DNA from 2 places in the Arthrobacter sp. 2762 genome. Region 1 is predicted to be linked to the other one. Evidence: riboswitches for the same ligand, from Rfam matches in the RefSeq annotation. Region 1 holds a riboswitch; the other holds the start of a gene.
The links. A riboswitch is a leader RNA that binds a small molecule or an ion and turns the genes downstream of it on or off. The one in region 1 is predicted to bind thiamine pyrophosphate.
Positions count from the first base shown of each region.

Region 2: another riboswitch for thiamine pyrophosphate. It lies ahead of ABIE18_RS18900 (ECF transporter S component); the one in region 1 lies ahead of thiC (phosphomethylpyrimidine synthase ThiC).

Region 1 is NZ_JBEPSI010000004.1:388,084-395,657, reverse strand. It holds gene trmD (tRNA (guanosine(37)-N1)-methyltransferase TrmD) at 94-891, opposite strand; gene rimM (ribosome maturation factor RimM) at 892-1,443, opposite strand; gene ABIE18_RS10340 (RNA-binding protein) at 1,575-1,817, opposite strand; gene rpsP (30S ribosomal protein S16) at 1,819-2,238, opposite strand; gene ABIE18_RS10330 (hypothetical protein) at 2,427-2,864, opposite strand; gene ABIE18_RS10325 (VOC family protein) at 3,001-3,873, opposite strand; gene ABIE18_RS10320 (amidohydrolase family protein) at 3,951-5,033, opposite strand; TPP riboswitch at 5,119-5,226, shown strand; gene thiC (phosphomethylpyrimidine synthase ThiC) at 5,222-7,084, shown strand; gene ABIE18_RS10310 (alpha/beta fold hydrolase) at 7,067-7,574, opposite strand, start outside.
Region 2 is NZ_JBEPSI010000011.1:63,382-70,955, forward strand. It holds gene ABIE18_RS18880 (penicillin acylase family protein) at 1-643, shown strand, start outside; gene ABIE18_RS18885 (GNAT family N-acetyltransferase) at 690-1,283, shown strand; gene ABIE18_RS18890 (energy-coupling factor transporter transmembrane component T family protein) at 1,280-2,074, opposite strand; gene ABIE18_RS18895 (ABC transporter ATP-binding protein) at 2,071-3,669, opposite strand; gene ABIE18_RS18900 (ECF transporter S component) at 3,669-4,289, opposite strand; TPP riboswitch at 4,368-4,504, opposite strand; gene ABIE18_RS18905 (NUDIX hydrolase) at 4,706-5,383, shown strand; gene ABIE18_RS18910 (DUF4235 domain-containing protein) at 5,420-5,680, shown strand; gene mnhG (monovalent cation/H(+) antiporter subunit G) at 5,763-6,152, opposite strand; gene ABIE18_RS18920 (MrpF/PhaF family protein) at 6,142-6,420, opposite strand; gene ABIE18_RS18925 (Na+/H+ antiporter subunit E) at 6,417-6,983, opposite strand; gene ABIE18_RS18930 (Na+/H+ antiporter subunit D) at 6,980-7,574, opposite strand, start outside.

The sequences.
Region 1 (7,574 bases):
ACACAAGGGTTAATTCTGCCACATGCCGCAGCATCCGGCCAACTAAGCGGACTCGCAATGCCCGACGGCGGATAGCGGGTACTACAGTCGCGTTTATGAGGTGTTGCTTTCCGTACGGCGGCGCAGGCGACCATCCACGACGTCGTAACCCAGGTCCGCGAGTGCGTTGCGGTCCGCTCGACTCAGCTGACCGGCGTCGAAGTGTTCAAGGAGATCCGGACGGCGCTCGGCAGTGCGCCGGAACTGTTCGTGACGCCGCCACTGCGCGATCTTCCCGTGATTGCCGCTGAGCAGGACCGGAGGCACTTCGTTCTCCCGCCATGAGGATGGCTTGGTATAAACCGGATACTCCAGGAGTCCGTCTGAGTGGGATTCTTCAACGAGCGATTCGGGGTTGCCCACCACGCCTGGAAGCAAACGGCCGATTGCTTCAACCATGGCCAGGACAGCAACTTCGCCGCCATTGAGAACGTAGTCGCCAAGGCTGACCGGCCGTACCGTGAAGTGCTCCTGAGCCCAGTCGATGACGCGCTCGTCAATTCCCTCGTACCGACCGCAGGCAAAGACCAGCTGTTCCTCTTCGGCGAGCTCGTAGGCAAGGGCCTGGGTAAATCTCTCCCCTGCCGGCGAAGGCACGATCAGGACAGGTTTGGTGCCCTCACGAACCCCGGCAACCGATTCCAGCGCCTGTGCCCACGGCTCGGGTTTCATCACCATTCCGGCGCCGCCCCCATAAGGAGTGTCGTCCACGGTCCGGTGCTTGTCAGTGGTGAACGTACGGAGGTCGTGGACGTTAAGTTCCAGGAGCCCATCCTGGCGGGCCTTGCCTATCAGCGAAAGTTCAAGTGGGGCAAGGTACTCAGGGAAGATGCTGACGACATCGATCCTCATTCAGGCATCATCCCCGGCGCCGTCCTTGGACTCCTCGGCCGTGTCATCGTTGATTTCGAAGAGACCAGCAGGCGGTGTGATGAGAATGAACCCGTCCTCGATGTTGACCTCAGGCACGATTTCATCGACGAAGGGAACCAAAATTTCCTTCCCTTCCTCGGTCTTGACCGTCAACAAGTCCTGAACCGGCAGTGTGGTCAGCGCGGCAACTTTGCCCACAACCTGTGAGCCAACCCGCGCCTCCAGCCCAACGAGTTCGTGCTCATACCAGCCTTCGTCGTCTTCGTCATCGAGTTCTTCGGTTTCGACGAAGAGCTTCGCACCACGGATTGCCTCGGCGGCGTTGCGATCTGCAATCTCTTCAAAGCCGAGCAGGAGGATGTCTTTGTTCCATCTGGCGCTGCGGATGGTCAGCGGGCCCGCAGAGGCCGGCTCCACGACGAATTCGGTTCCAGCGACGAAGCGCTCGGAGGGGGCGTCGGTGAGCACTTGCACCGTCACCTCGCCGCGTATGCCATGGGGTTTGCCGATCCGGGCCACCTGGAGCTGCATGGGTTCCTCTGAATTCTCGTTGTGCCCGCGCTGCCGGGCAGCGGCGGAAGTGAAATGATCGATAAAGCAATCCGGCCCCTCCACCATATTCGGTGAAGGGGCCGGATCTAAGACAAGTATTGCTGAGCGCGTTACCGGCGACGATCGGTGTCGACGACGTCGACCCTGACCTGCTCGCCACCTGCCAAGGCTGCAACCACAGTGCGCAATGCGCGTGCGGTACGTCCCTGACGGCCGATCACCCGTCCGAGGTCCTCCTGGTGAACGCGCACCTCAAGGGATTCCCCGCGGCGGTTGTTCCTGGCACTGACCTTGACATCCTCAGGGCTGTCAACGATCCCACGGACCAAGTGCTCGAGCGCTTCTGCCAGCAATTTACTCAGCCTCGGTGGTCTCTGCTTCAGCCTCGGCCGGAGCTTCGGCTTCGTCCTTCTTGGCCTTCTTGGTGATGGCTTCCGGAATGATGACGGAACCCTTCTCCGGGGCTACGAAGGCTTCCTTCGGAGCTTTGGTCTTCAGGGTGCCTTCCTGGCCCGGCAGGCCCTTGAACTTCTGCCAGTCACCGGTGATCTTGAGGATCGCGGCAACCTGCTCGGTCGGCTGGGCGCCAACGGAAAGCCAGTACTGGGCGCGCTCGGAAGCGACCTCGATGTACGACGGCTCTTCGGTGGGGTGGTACTTGCCGATTTCTTCAATGGCACGGCCATCGCGCTTGGCGCGGGCATCCATGACGACAATGCGGTAGTACGGTGCGCGCATCTTACCGAAGCGCTTAAGGCGAATCTTTACGGCCACTTTTGTGGTCACTCCTGTTTCTGAAACGGGGTTGAACCCAACGTTCTGCACCCGTGGGGCGGGCCATACTTGGGGGTTCCATAGGACAAGATTTGGGCACGGAGAGAGGGGCCGCGCCAATCAAGTACCTGACCATTGTGCCAGATGCCGGAAGTAATTACGACTTTCGCCACTCCCGGCCCCAACGGTCAGACAGACCAGACGTAGAGTCCTGACCGCTCCGCCTTTTCCACGTCAGTGGCCAAGGCGGCCAACTGCTGCACGTACTGACGTGATTCGTCCGCACCAAAAGGCATGTCGTCCTGCGCTGCCCACGCCGCGGCGACGTCGTCAAGAACGTTCCCGTCACCTTCGCTTTCATACGTCAGCAGCTCGGCGAGTGCCCTCACCATCGCTTCCGGAACGCCAAGGAGTGCGTCGCTGGTGACGTCCACCAGCGCCAGCTCGTAGTCTGCACCGGCAGCGTGGACGGCTTTGCCGGCAAGGTCCCCCAGTTGCTCGACCTCAAAGTCGGTGATGCCATCAATCCTGACGGCGGGGCCGGTAACGTCGGCGCCCCGATCCAAGGCAGCCGCCCTCTTGAGTGCTTCATCGTGGGTGGCTACAAAAATTTCGGCAAAGCCCATGGAGAGTACTCTCATTCCTTCGTGCTGACGGGGCGGCGGCAAGGGCCCAAGGGGCAAATACCGTCAATGCCCAGCCTAGTGCAGTCCCGACCCCTGCATTCGGAAGCCAGTGCGACGGCGCTTCCCGCCAGGGCGCTTAGCGCACTGCCACGCGCAGCTTGTTGCGCCAGGGGTCTTCGAACTGCAGTTCCAGGCCCGTATGGTGGTTCGCCACGGACGCAACTTTCAGCCGGTCAGCCAGTGCGGCGACGTCATCGGCAGATGGAACCTCGATCAGGACTTCGCCCAGGCCCAGGGTATCCCGGCGAGGCCCGGCCCCGCGGCTGTTCCACACGTTCATCGCCATATGGTGGTGGTAGCCGCCCGCGGAAACAAACAACGCCTGCCCATGCCAGCCCGCTGTCCTCTCAAAACCCAGCGTGTCCACATAAAAATCCTGGGCGGTCTGCACGTCACCTACTTGGAGGTGCACGTGCCCGACGCCGGCAGCGGCTTCCCGCTGGCCAGTCACGGCAGCCTCACTCAAGTGTTGCTGGAGGAAGCGCTGGGGCGGCAAAGCAACGTTGTCCATAACCACATTCTTGCCATCCCACTGCCAGACATCGCGCGGCTTGTCGTAATAGAGCTCAATCCCATTGCCTTCGGGATCAGTGAAATAGAACGCTTCACTCACCAGATGGTCGGCACTGCCCACAAATGCGCGTGGTTCATATTCGGCGGCCGTGGCGATCGTGGCCGCAAGGGACGGCTGGTCCTGGAAAAGGATGGCCGTATGGAAAAGTCCCGCTTCGCCGCGACCCGGAATCTGCAGGCCGGCGGCGGGTGCGAGGTGAACCACCGGCTTCCCCAGCCGCCCCAAGTAAAGTCCGCCGTCCTGCTCGGCAACAACCTCAAGGCCCAGAGCCCTTAGGTAGTAGTCACTCATGAGCTTCATGTCGCCAACCTTGAGCATGACGGTGCCCATGGTGAGTTCGGCAGGAAGGAGGTCCTGGCTTGATGCTGTGGTCATGTGAAGCTCCCGGTTCATAGGTGGCCGCCCTTCGGCACGTTCTACCTATCTAAATTACTTGAAGCTTCAATTTATTCCTAGCGGACTACGTTTCCTCGCAGGACAACATGGTTCAGGCTCCCGACGGTACGGATCCTCTGGCGAGGATCCTCACGGCAGACCACGACGTCGGCACTGGCACCTTCGCTGATTCCTTCGGCTCCCAGCCACTTTCGGGCCCGCCAGCAGGCGGCGTCGAGGACGGCGGCAGGCGGCAGGCCGGCGTCGTGCAGTTCCTGCATCTCATCCGCTATCCGGCCGTGCTTGATCACGCTGCCGGCATCCGTTCCCGCAAAGATCGTCACGCCGGCTTCAAAAGCCTCCAACACCCGCTCACGGCGTCGCTCCCAAAGACGCGTCATATGGTCGGCGTACCCAGGAAACTTCGGGGCAGCCTGGGCGGCGATATCCGGAAAAGTCGCGATGTTTACCAACGTAGGAACAATCGGGACGGACTGCTCAACGAGACGGGGAATGTGCCGCGGCAAGAGGCCGGTGGCGTGTTCAATGCAATCAATTCCGGCGTCGAGCATGTCGTCGATGGTGTCTTCAGCGAAGCAGTGGGCCGTCACCCGGGCCCCTTCGTCATGGGCGGCCGCTATGGCATCCCGGACCACGTCCGCGGGAAAGGAAGCTGCAAGGTCACCGGCGTCGCGGTCGATCCAGTCTCCGACGATCTTGACCCAACCGTCCCCGTCCCGGGCTTCCTTGCGGACCGTCTCCACCAGTTCGTCCGGCTCCACTTCGTGGCCTAAGCCACGCAGGTAACGCCGGCTCCGGGCGATGTGGCGGCCTGCCCTGATGAGTCGGGGCAGGTCTCGGCGCTGCTGCACCCACCGCGTGTCGCTGGGCGACCCAGCATCGCGGATCAGCAACGTACCGGCCTGAAGGTCCGCTTGCGCCTGGGCAAGAGTCGTCTGCTCATCAACCGCCCCGCCAACGCCAAGTCCAATATGGCAATGGGCGTCAACAAAACCGGGAAGGACCCATCCATCCAGCACGGAATCGGGTGGCGTCACGGGACGTTCGAACGTCAGTTTGCCATCGACGGACCACAGCCCGTGCCGTTGGTCGTCTCCTGCCACAAGCACAGGACCAGTGAATTCGATGATGTTGGCCATGGCAAAAGCCTAGTGCGCACCGTGGTTCAGGCTCGACGTGTTCGGATATGACTGGGGCTCAGGCCGCGGGCTGTGGTAGCTTCGTCTACGACCACACGGGGGCCCCTGCAGGGGCTGAGATCGGACTGAGGCAGTCTGCGACCGTTGAACCTGTCCGGGTAATGCCGGCGAAGGAAGTGAGTAATCCTTTGAGCACCACCGAAACACAGCACAGCCCTGCCCAAAGCCAGGCCAATACCAGCGAAAATACGGCGGGAAGCGTCACACAGTCGCTGAAATCCCATTCGCTGGCGTGGCTGGAAGACCCCGCGAACGGCATCCGGGTCCCCGTCACGGAGATCGCTCTTGAACCGTCCCCCAACGGCGAAGCAAACGCTCCACTGCAGGTGTACCGAACCGCGGGGCCGGGCAGCGATCCCGTAGTGGGCCTGGAGCCCTTCCGGGCCGCTTGGATTGAGGGCCGCGGCGACACGGAAGCGTACTCCGGCCGCGAACGGAACCTGCTCGACGACGGCAAGTCGGCCGTCCGCCGCGGAGCAGCGTCAGCAGAGTGGAAGGGCGCGCAGCCGGTGCCCCGCCGCGCCGTCGAGGGCAAGACCGTCACCCAGATGCACTACGCCAGGCAGGGCGTCATCACGCCTGAAATGCAGTTCGTGGCGTTGCGTGAGAACTGCGATGTTGAACTCGTCAGGAGTGAAGTCGCCGCAGGCCGGGCAATCATTCCCAACAACATCAACCACCCGGAATCCGAGCCGATGATCATCGGCAAGGCATTCCTGGTCAAGATCAATGCCAACATCGGCAACTCCGCCGTCACGAGCTCCATTGCCGAAGAAGTAGACAAGCTGCAGTGGGCGACGCAATGGGGTGCCGACACCGTTATGGACCTGTCCACCGGAGATGACATCCACACCACCCGTGAGTGGATCATCCGCAACTCCCCCGTCCCCATCGGAACTGTCCCGATCTACCAGGCCCTTGAAAAGGTCAACGGCGAAGCCAACAAACTCACGTGGGAGATCTTCCGCGACACCGTCATCGAGCAGTGCGAGCAGGGTGTTGACTACATGACCATCCATGCAGGCGTGCTGCTTCGTTACGTGCCGCTGACAGCCAACCGCGTCACCGGCATCGTTTCCCGTGGCGGCTCGATCATGGCTGGTTGGTGCCTGGCGCACCACCAGGAAAACTTCCTCTACACGCACTTCGATGAGCTGTGCGAAATTTTCGCCAAGTACGATGTCGCGTTCTCCCTGGGCGACGGGCTGCGCCCGGGCGCCACGGCAGATGCCAACGACGCTGCCCAGTTCGCCGAGCTGGACACCCTCGCCGAACTGACGCAGCGGGCCTGGGAGTTCGACGTCCAGGTGATGGTCGAAGGACCCGGCCACGTGCCGTTCCACCTGGTCCGGGAGAACGTAGAGCGCCAACAGGAACTCTGCAAGGGCGCACCGTTCTACACACTGGGTCCCCTGGTCACTGATGTTGCCCCCGGCTACGACCACATCACTTCAGCCATCGGCGCCACGGAGATCGCCCGCTACGGCACCGCCATGCTCTGCTACGTGACGCCGAAGGAGCACCTCGGGCTGCCGAACAAAGACGACGTCAAGACCGGCGTCATCACGTACAAGATCGCGGCGCACGCCGCTGACCTCGCCAAGGGCCACCCTGGCGCGAACGAACGCGACGATGCCCTGTCCAAGGCCCGCTTCGAATTCCGTTGGCGCGACCAGTTCGCACTTTCCCTGGACCCTGTCACGGCAGAGGCATTCCACGACGAAACACTTCCAGCGGAACCGGCGAAGACAGCCCACTTCTGCTCGATGTGCGGACCCAAATTCTGTTCCATGCGCATCAGCCAGGACATCCGCGACGAATACGGATCAGCGGAGTCGCAGGCAGCCATTGCGGAAATGTACAGCGGGATGCGGGAGAAGAGCGAAGAGTTCCTGGCATCAGGCGGCAAGGTCTACCTCCCGGAGCTGCAGGTTCCCTCTACCCAGGCGCCCTCCACCCAAGCGGCGGGCGCGTCAGGAAACCTTAACTGACCTCGTCCGGACGACGTCAGCTACAAAAGAGCGAATAATCCGGTCTCCATCCCCCGAGTCCTGAGGCCGGTGCCCTCCCGCTGCTATGCGTCGGAGGGCGCCGGTTTCCTCCAGGTACCTGGCAATTTCTTCATACAATGGCTCCCACCCGCCCGTAAGGACAAGGGTCGGTACGCCAGGGACGATGTGCAAGGGCGCCTCCCAAGGGGGCGCCTGGAGCCGAAGGCGACGTGCGGAACGGCGCGCTTCCGGACTGTCCAGCCCGCCCGCTTCGGCTGAAAACGCGCGCCTGAAGTACTCACGTTCGTAGTCGGCGTCGTTGACTTGGTTCCGCACGTCAAACAGCGGCTCCATCAGCGAACGATGGAATGCCGTAGCGGGCAGCTCGGCCGTCAAGGATAAACAGGCCGGCTCAACGAGTGTCAGGGAGTGCACCAGGTCCGGCCGTTCAACCGCTGCGAGCATTGCAGAGATTGCGCCCTGCTCATGA
Region 2 (7,574 bases), on a different contig from region 1:
GGCCAAGGGACTGCAATCGCTCCTCTTGGAATGGAACGGCAGGATGGCAGCGGACAGCCACAGTGCAGCCGTTTTCGCGTCATGGCGGGGCGCGCTGGTTCAGCGGATCGCACGTCATTTCGCGCTGGCGGCATTGGCTGGACCTACCGGGTACTCCCCTCTCTTCGGACCTTGGCTGTCCGTCGCTTCACGCATAGGTTTCGCCCTTGAAACGCTGGTGGTTCGAGCCTCGCAGCTTGGTATCGATATGGCTGTGGAGGCCGCGGCCGCACTCGAGGATGCAGCGCTCGAAGATTCCCTGCTGGACGGTGCCGTATGGGGCGATCGGCATAAGCTCCTGGCAATTCATGTCCTCCCAGGCGACCTTTCCGCTTCGACCCCAACCGTAGAGCTAAGCGGCGATACAGGCTGCGTGCTCTGCACAGAGAGTCTTCCGGGCGTGGACGACCACAGCTTCCGCGGACCCGTGGCCCGCTATGTCTGGGACCTGTCCGATCGGAGCAACAGCCGTTGGATTGTGCCGTTCGGCGCTGCTGGAGGGCCGGAGCACCCACACTTTACCGACCAACTGCCGCTCTGGGCCTCAGGGGAGATGATCCCTGTGGTAACGGACTGGAGCCAGCTCAGTCACGACGCCCCCTAAGACTCACGAACCAAGCCCACCAGCCCAGCCCAGCCCAAAGGAAATCATGACCACCAGCACCCAGGACTTCGCTGTCCGGACCACGAACTACACCGAAGAGCTCGACGGATGGGGCGTACTGCGGACCGTCCCTTTGGTTCCCGCCGAAGATCTTGATCTCATTCATGGTTGGGTCAGCCAACCTCGTGCCAGGTTCTGGGGCATGCTGGACCATTCGCGCGAGGACGTTCTGGAGATCTACGAGTTCCTTGACTCCTTGGACACGCACCACGCCTTCTTGGTGGTGGTCGACGCCGAGCCGCTCGCGCTCTTCCAGACCTACGAACCGCTGCACGATCCCGTCGGCGAGGCTTACCCGGCGCGGGAGGAGGACATCGGGATGCATTTGCTGCTGGCCCCTGCCACGCGTCCGATTCCGAACTTCACACCACGGCTCGTCACGTCCCTCATCCGATACATGTTTTCCCTGCCCGGCAAGGACCGGATCATTGTTGAGCCGGACGCCCGCAACGCCAAGGCACTTCGCCGCCTCGAGACCACGTGCTTCGAGCTTGGCCCCATCATCCAGCTGGCTGAAAAGGAAGCCCAGTTGGGGTTCATCACCCGGGCAAGGTTCGAGAAGATCCAACAGAAGAGTTAACGCCAGACGAAACTCCACGTTCCAGCGCCGCCGGCCGTCAGTACCGCAGCGGCAGCGATGACGAGGCCGCCCAGGAGCACCCAGACGTCCAGGAGGGAGTAGGTGGATTCACGGGCCCACGTTCTCTGCCCGCCGCCGAAACCACGTGCCTCCATGGTGATGGCCAACCGGGAAGCCCGCCGGACTGCCTGGACCAGCAGTCCGAAGCTCTGTCCAAGCGTTGCCTTCAGCCGTTGCAGCGGGCTGCCCTGCGAACCCACCCCGCGGGCGCGCCTGGCCATGCCGATGGTCTGCCATTCCTCAGCCATCAATCCCACCAGGCGCATCGCGGCCAGCGATCCAAGGACAAAGCGGTGTGGCAGCCTTGCCTTCTGTGCCAGCGCATCAGCCAGGTCGGTTGGATCTGTGCAGGTCATCAAGAGGATTGCCGGCAGGGCTATCGCCAGGCCGCGCAGCATGAATCCCAGCCCCAGCTGAAGGGAACCTTCGCTGATGGACCAGAGTCCGACGTCGAGCAGTACGGCCCCGCTGTCAGCCGCCACGATTGCGGTGCTCCAGCCACCAATCGCTGCAGCGATGATGAGCGGCCAGGCCCGCTGCCATAGAAGCCCCAGCGTGAGGCCAGCCAGCGGGAACAGGGCCAGCTCGGCGACGAGCGCCGTTGAAGCGGATACCCAGTCGATAGACAACGCAAGCACCAGTGAAATGAGGAACACGGATACGAACTTAACCAAGGGGTTGGCCCGCGTGAGGAGGGCGTGGTTGCCGCGCAGGTTCAGGGCGTCCCTCATGCGGCACCGGCTTCCTGGCGGGCTGCTTCGCTGTGCGGGTCCGGAACTTGCGGCGTCGCCGGATCCAGCCGGAGCTCCGTGCCGCCAAGGACCGCACTGAATTCTTCGTCGTGCGTCACGGACACAACGGCCGTTCCGGCGTCCAGCAGTTCCGAGAGGAACGATGCCAACTCTGCCCAGGTGTTGGCGTCCTGGCCGAACGTGGGCTCGTCAAGCACCAGCACCTTAGGGTGGGCCGCCAGGACCGTGGCCACGGACAACCTGCGCTTCTCGCCACCGGACAATGTGTAAGGGTTCGCGTCCACCAAATGCGTGAGCCGCAAACGCTCCACCAATTCATCCACGCGTTCTTCACCGTGTCCCAGATGCTTCGGCCCGAACATCAGCTCGTCCAGGACCTTGCCCGTCACGAACTGGTGCTCCGGTTCCTGGAACACGGTGCCAATGCGCGAAATCAGCTGATCCGCCTTCCACTTGAACGGGTCGATTCCAGCTCCCTCGGAAAGCTCGACGGCGGCACTCACCTTGCCGTCCACGGGCGCCAGAAGGCCGGCCAACGTGAGCGCAAAAGTAGATTTGCCGGCACCGTTCGGACCCGTGATGGTGAGTGCCTGGCCAGCCCGTACTTGTGCACTGATACCCGATTGCACGGGGACGGGTGGGATGGTTTTGAAGCGGCGACGGCGCGACTTCTCACGGGAGACAGCCAGATCCTGTGCCACCAGGAGGAGTTGGGCGGTGGATTCATGGCCGCCCATTTCCTGACTTGTGCTCCTGCGGGCGCGAGTAACCGGAACGTACCCCGGCACCCACACTCCCGCTGCCATCAGCATGGTGCGGGCCTCTGTGAGCACCTGATCCGGGGGGCCGTCCAGGAGCACACCGCCCCCAGCCGAGGGTGGCTGGAGGACCACGATCCTGTCCACCAGGTCCTTCCACACGGACACACGGTGTTCCACGACAACCAAAGTGGCACCGGTCTTGTCCAGGCAGCGCTGAACGGCGTCTCGAACCTCAAGCACGCCCACCGGATCGAGGTTGGCCGTAGGTTCGTCAAGAAGGATCAGCCCGGGCCGCATCGCCAGGATGCCAGCCAACACGAGGCGCTGCTTCTGCCCGCCGGAGAGTGCCGCCGTTGGGTGATCCAGTGCCAAACCGCCGCCTGCAGCGGTGCGCAACCCAACGTCGTCGAGCGCTTCATGGACGCGGGCCCAAATTTCATCCCGGGGAACGGCAAGGTTTTCGGCGCCAAACGCGACGTCGTCACCCACCCGTGAGAGCACCACCTGGGTTTCCGGATCCTGCTGCATCAGACCTGCACGGCCGCGCTGTTCGCGGGGAGCGAGGCCGTCGATCAACAGCGAGCCGGTCTCGTCCGAATCGTCTTCCTCGTCACCCAGCACACCGGCGAGGGCATGGAGCAGTGTCGACTTCCCTGCGCCCGATGGACCCAGCAAGAGCACACGCTCGCCGGGCCCGATCCGGAGGTCGAGGTCCTGTATGGCGGGTGTGGAACGCCCGGCATGCCGCCATCCCCACCCTTGGGCGGTGATGGCGGCAGGCCGCACCTGGCCGCTGCTTTGCGTGGCAGGCATTAGTTGAAGACGGGCTCCGAAGCAGCCTTGCGCGACGCGAAGGAGCTGAGGACGCCGGTCTTGGCCAGCCCGCGGGTGGCAACCCAGGACAGCGCGCCGGCGATGATCGCACCGGAGAGCGTGGTGAAGGCGATGTAGGCCAGCTTGTCGATTGCTTCGTAGGCGATGTTCCAGCCCCAAGGCAGGAAGGAATCGTTGAGACCGCAGAAGAGGCCGGAGCCCGCGCCTGCGAGGAGTGCAGTGGAAAGGTTGAATTTCTTGTACCGGAACGCAGCGAAGACGAGTTCCGCGCCCAGTCCTTGGAGGATGCCGGAGATGAGGACGGTTGTGCCGTACTGGGAACCCATGATGAGTTCACCGGTGGCGGCGACGGCTTCGCAGAACAGGGCTGCGCCCGGCTTGCGGATGATGAGCATGCCCAGGACGGCGGGGATCATCCAGCCACCGGCAATCAAACCGGTGAGCGGCGGATACGTGGCGTTCATGGGGATGGATACGATTGCGGCGCCCTGGGACCAGGCCCAGAAGATCACGCCGCCGGCGATGGCAATCAAAGCTGCCACCACGATGTCTACAACACGCCAGTTATAACTGGTCTTCTTCACGCTTGCCGTGGTCATTTTTCTGCCTCCTGAGGTACAGGAGGGGAAAGTGCTCCCCGGAAACCCCCGGTCGGCCTGCGCCGCCCGGATCCGGACACTCTGAGAAGCTCGACTCCCTTGCGCCGGTACTAACCGGATCAGGTTCGAGGGTCTGCGGCTGTCCGCACTCTCAGCGCCCTCGCGTCTCCTGCATCTCTGCAAGGTCCGACGGCGGCGCTCCCCTGTCGTTATTAATCTGCCCTTATGGGCGTGGTTCAGTTTACACCTGTGGGTGTTCGTGCGCGCTGGGGTTGGTCACAAAGCGGTTGGCTCCCCTTTTCCTGCGTTGCGGGGGCGCTTGGCGCCCCATTCTCTCGTCTTAGCACGCACACCAGGCCCCACAACCAGACCTGAGACAATGATCCAGCAGAATCGACGCGGCAAAGGGGTATTTCATGACGGACCTTCCCACTACGGACATCCCCGTTCCCCAACCCCGCCTTGCCGCGAGCGTCATCCTGCTCCGCGACACCCCGGGCGGGCTCGAAGCCTTCGTGCAGCACAGGGTTGCCACCATGGACTTCGCCGCCGGCATGGTGGTCTTTCCGGGAGGCCGGGTTGATGCCGCAGACCAGGACGGATGGGATTACCCGGCTGAGCTGCTGGAACAGCACGCTGCAGACTGGCATCTGAGTTCCATCGCCGTCGATCCTCAACAGGCCCCGGCAAAGTCAGGCATGGTGCTCACCGCTGCCCTGCGGGAGGTTTGGGAGGAGGCCGGACTTCGCCTTGATGCCTCAGACCTTCGCCCCTGGGCCAACTGGGTCACGCCGACGGACATGCCCAAGCGCTTCGACACGTACTTCTATGTTGCCAAGCCGGATCCGGAAGCAGCACCCCAGCACCAAACCACAGAAGCGTGGCAATCACTCTGGATGCCGGTGGACGGGATCCTGGCGGCCGAGGCGGCCGGTAAATTACAGCTGATGCCACCCACGTATTACCTGCTCAAGGAAATTGCCGGTCTCGGAACAGTAGATGCCGTCTGGGAAGCCGATCACAATGTTGTCCCTGTCCTTGCACCACGCGGCTCCATGGCAGTTTTCCTCAAAGAACGGGAAAACCGCCGCTAGTCCCAAGCCACCTGGATGTGAGGCTAGGCTGGGGGCATGAACCTCTTTTTCAAGCTGCTGGGTGCCGGAGTAAGCCTTGCAGCCGGATTCGTCGGCACCAAGTTGGTCAACAAGGGCTGGGAAAAGGCCACGGGCAACAAGCCGCCCACAGGCCACGACGATATGGAAACGAGCCTCCGCTCAGCCTTGTCGTTCGCGCTGATTTCGGCCTTCGTCAGCACGCTCATCCAGGTTTTCGCGAGCCGTGGCACCCAACGTGCCATCGCCCGCTTCGCCAAAACGCAGGACATCGTCTAGGCCGCGCATAGGCATTCCAACGTGGGGTCACTTAGGCTCCCTCACCGCCGTCGGGAGGGCGCCTAAGTGACCCCGCGTTGTTCTAAGCGTCCGGGGTGGAACCGTCGCCGGCCGCCCTTTGGACAACCGCTTCAAGCTCATCCTTGGTGAGCAGTTCGCGGTGCCCATGCTTGGTTCGGTAAGCGGAGCGGCCCACCATGTGGGCGGAGACCGGTGCGGTGAGTAGCTGGAAAATCCAGGCCACCACAAGAACCGGCCAAACCCACCATGTGCGCATTTGCAGACCCATGGCCGCAAGCATGAGGAAAAGACCCAGGACCTGCGGCTTGGTTGCCGCGTGCATGCGGCTCATGAGATCGGGGAACCGCAAAAGGCCAATCGCGGCGCCGAGCGACATCAGGGCACCCACCACAAGGAACACGGCCGTCACTGCATCAATCACGGCATCCACGCCGGTAGCTTCAGGACTCATTGCTGTGATCCCTCCGATCGGCTACAAATCGGGCAAATGTTACGGAGCCTACGAAGCCGATCACCGCGAGAGCCACGAGTAACACCAGGTTGTTCAGGTGCCGGTTCATCGCCATATCGATCGCAAGCGCGGCGCCGAGAATGGCCAGCAGGACATCCGATGCCAAAACGCGGTCCAACAAAGAGGGGCCGATCGCGATGCGGATGATCGCTCCCACCGCAGCCAAGCTCAGAATGACAGCTGTCACCAGCAGAACGAGTTCTTTCACAGTGCTGCCCCTTCCAGACCCGGGCTTGGTTCATCCTGGAGTGCGTCGAGTTCCTCGCGCGTTCCCATGATCCGGATCAGCGTGGCCTCGATGTTCTGAACTTCCTGACGGATCTTGGCAATTCCGGCTTCCTCATAAATATTGAGCGCGTGCAGATAAAGCGTGGACGTCGAGCGGTCCACTTCCACCACCAGCGAGCCCGGGATCAGGGAGATTACGTGCCCGGTTGCCGTCACTATGAGGTCCGAATGGCTGCGCAACGGAACAGCGACGACGGCGCTACGCACCTTTGGCCCCTTCACTACGGCCAGGTAGAGGACCAGGAAGCTCGCTGCCGCCACTTTGCCCAGGAATACCAGGGCGAAGGAAATGGCGCGGAGAACATTGAACCTGCCGCTAAGCTCCACCGGCGGAAGGTAGAAGAACTTGGCCACGAGCACAGCGATGAGTGCACCGAACAGCAGGTTGCCCGGGCTGAAGTCCCGCCACAGGGCGCCCCAGACGATGACCAGCCATACCAACAGCGGCAGTTCAGTGCGGAAGGAGATTGGTTTTCGGCTCATTTGGCAGCCCCTGACTGACCCACTGCTGGCACCTGTGCAGAGTCCCCCAGGACTGAATGGATGTAGGCAGTACGGTCCAACATGATTTCCGCCGAGCCGTCGGCGAGGTGGAAGAGTGGGCCCGCAAAGACTGTGAGCGCAACACCGAAGGCCACAAGGCCCGCGGTGGAGCCCACCATTGTCCGGGGAAGTACCCCCACGTTGCCTGGGGCCTGAAGCACCGGATCCGGGTACTCGGCGTCCTCGGGCTTGCGCCAAAATGCCCTGTTCCAAACACGGGCAATTGCCAACAAGGTCAGGAGGCTGGTGACGACGCCGCCCACTACCAAAACGATGGCCAGCGGCGTACCCAGTTGCACGCCCGCTTGGAGGAGCCCGAGCTTGCCCAGGAAACCCGAGAATGGCGGGATGCCCGCAAGGTTCATCGCCGGGACGAAGAACAACAGGGCAAGGAGTGGTGAGAGCTTGGCCAGGCCACCCAAGCGGTCAATGGACGACGAACCGCCCCGCCGCTCAATCAGGCCGGTGACCAGGAACAGGCTGGTCTGCACGGTGATGTGGTGCGCCACATAGAACACCGCCGCGCCAAGG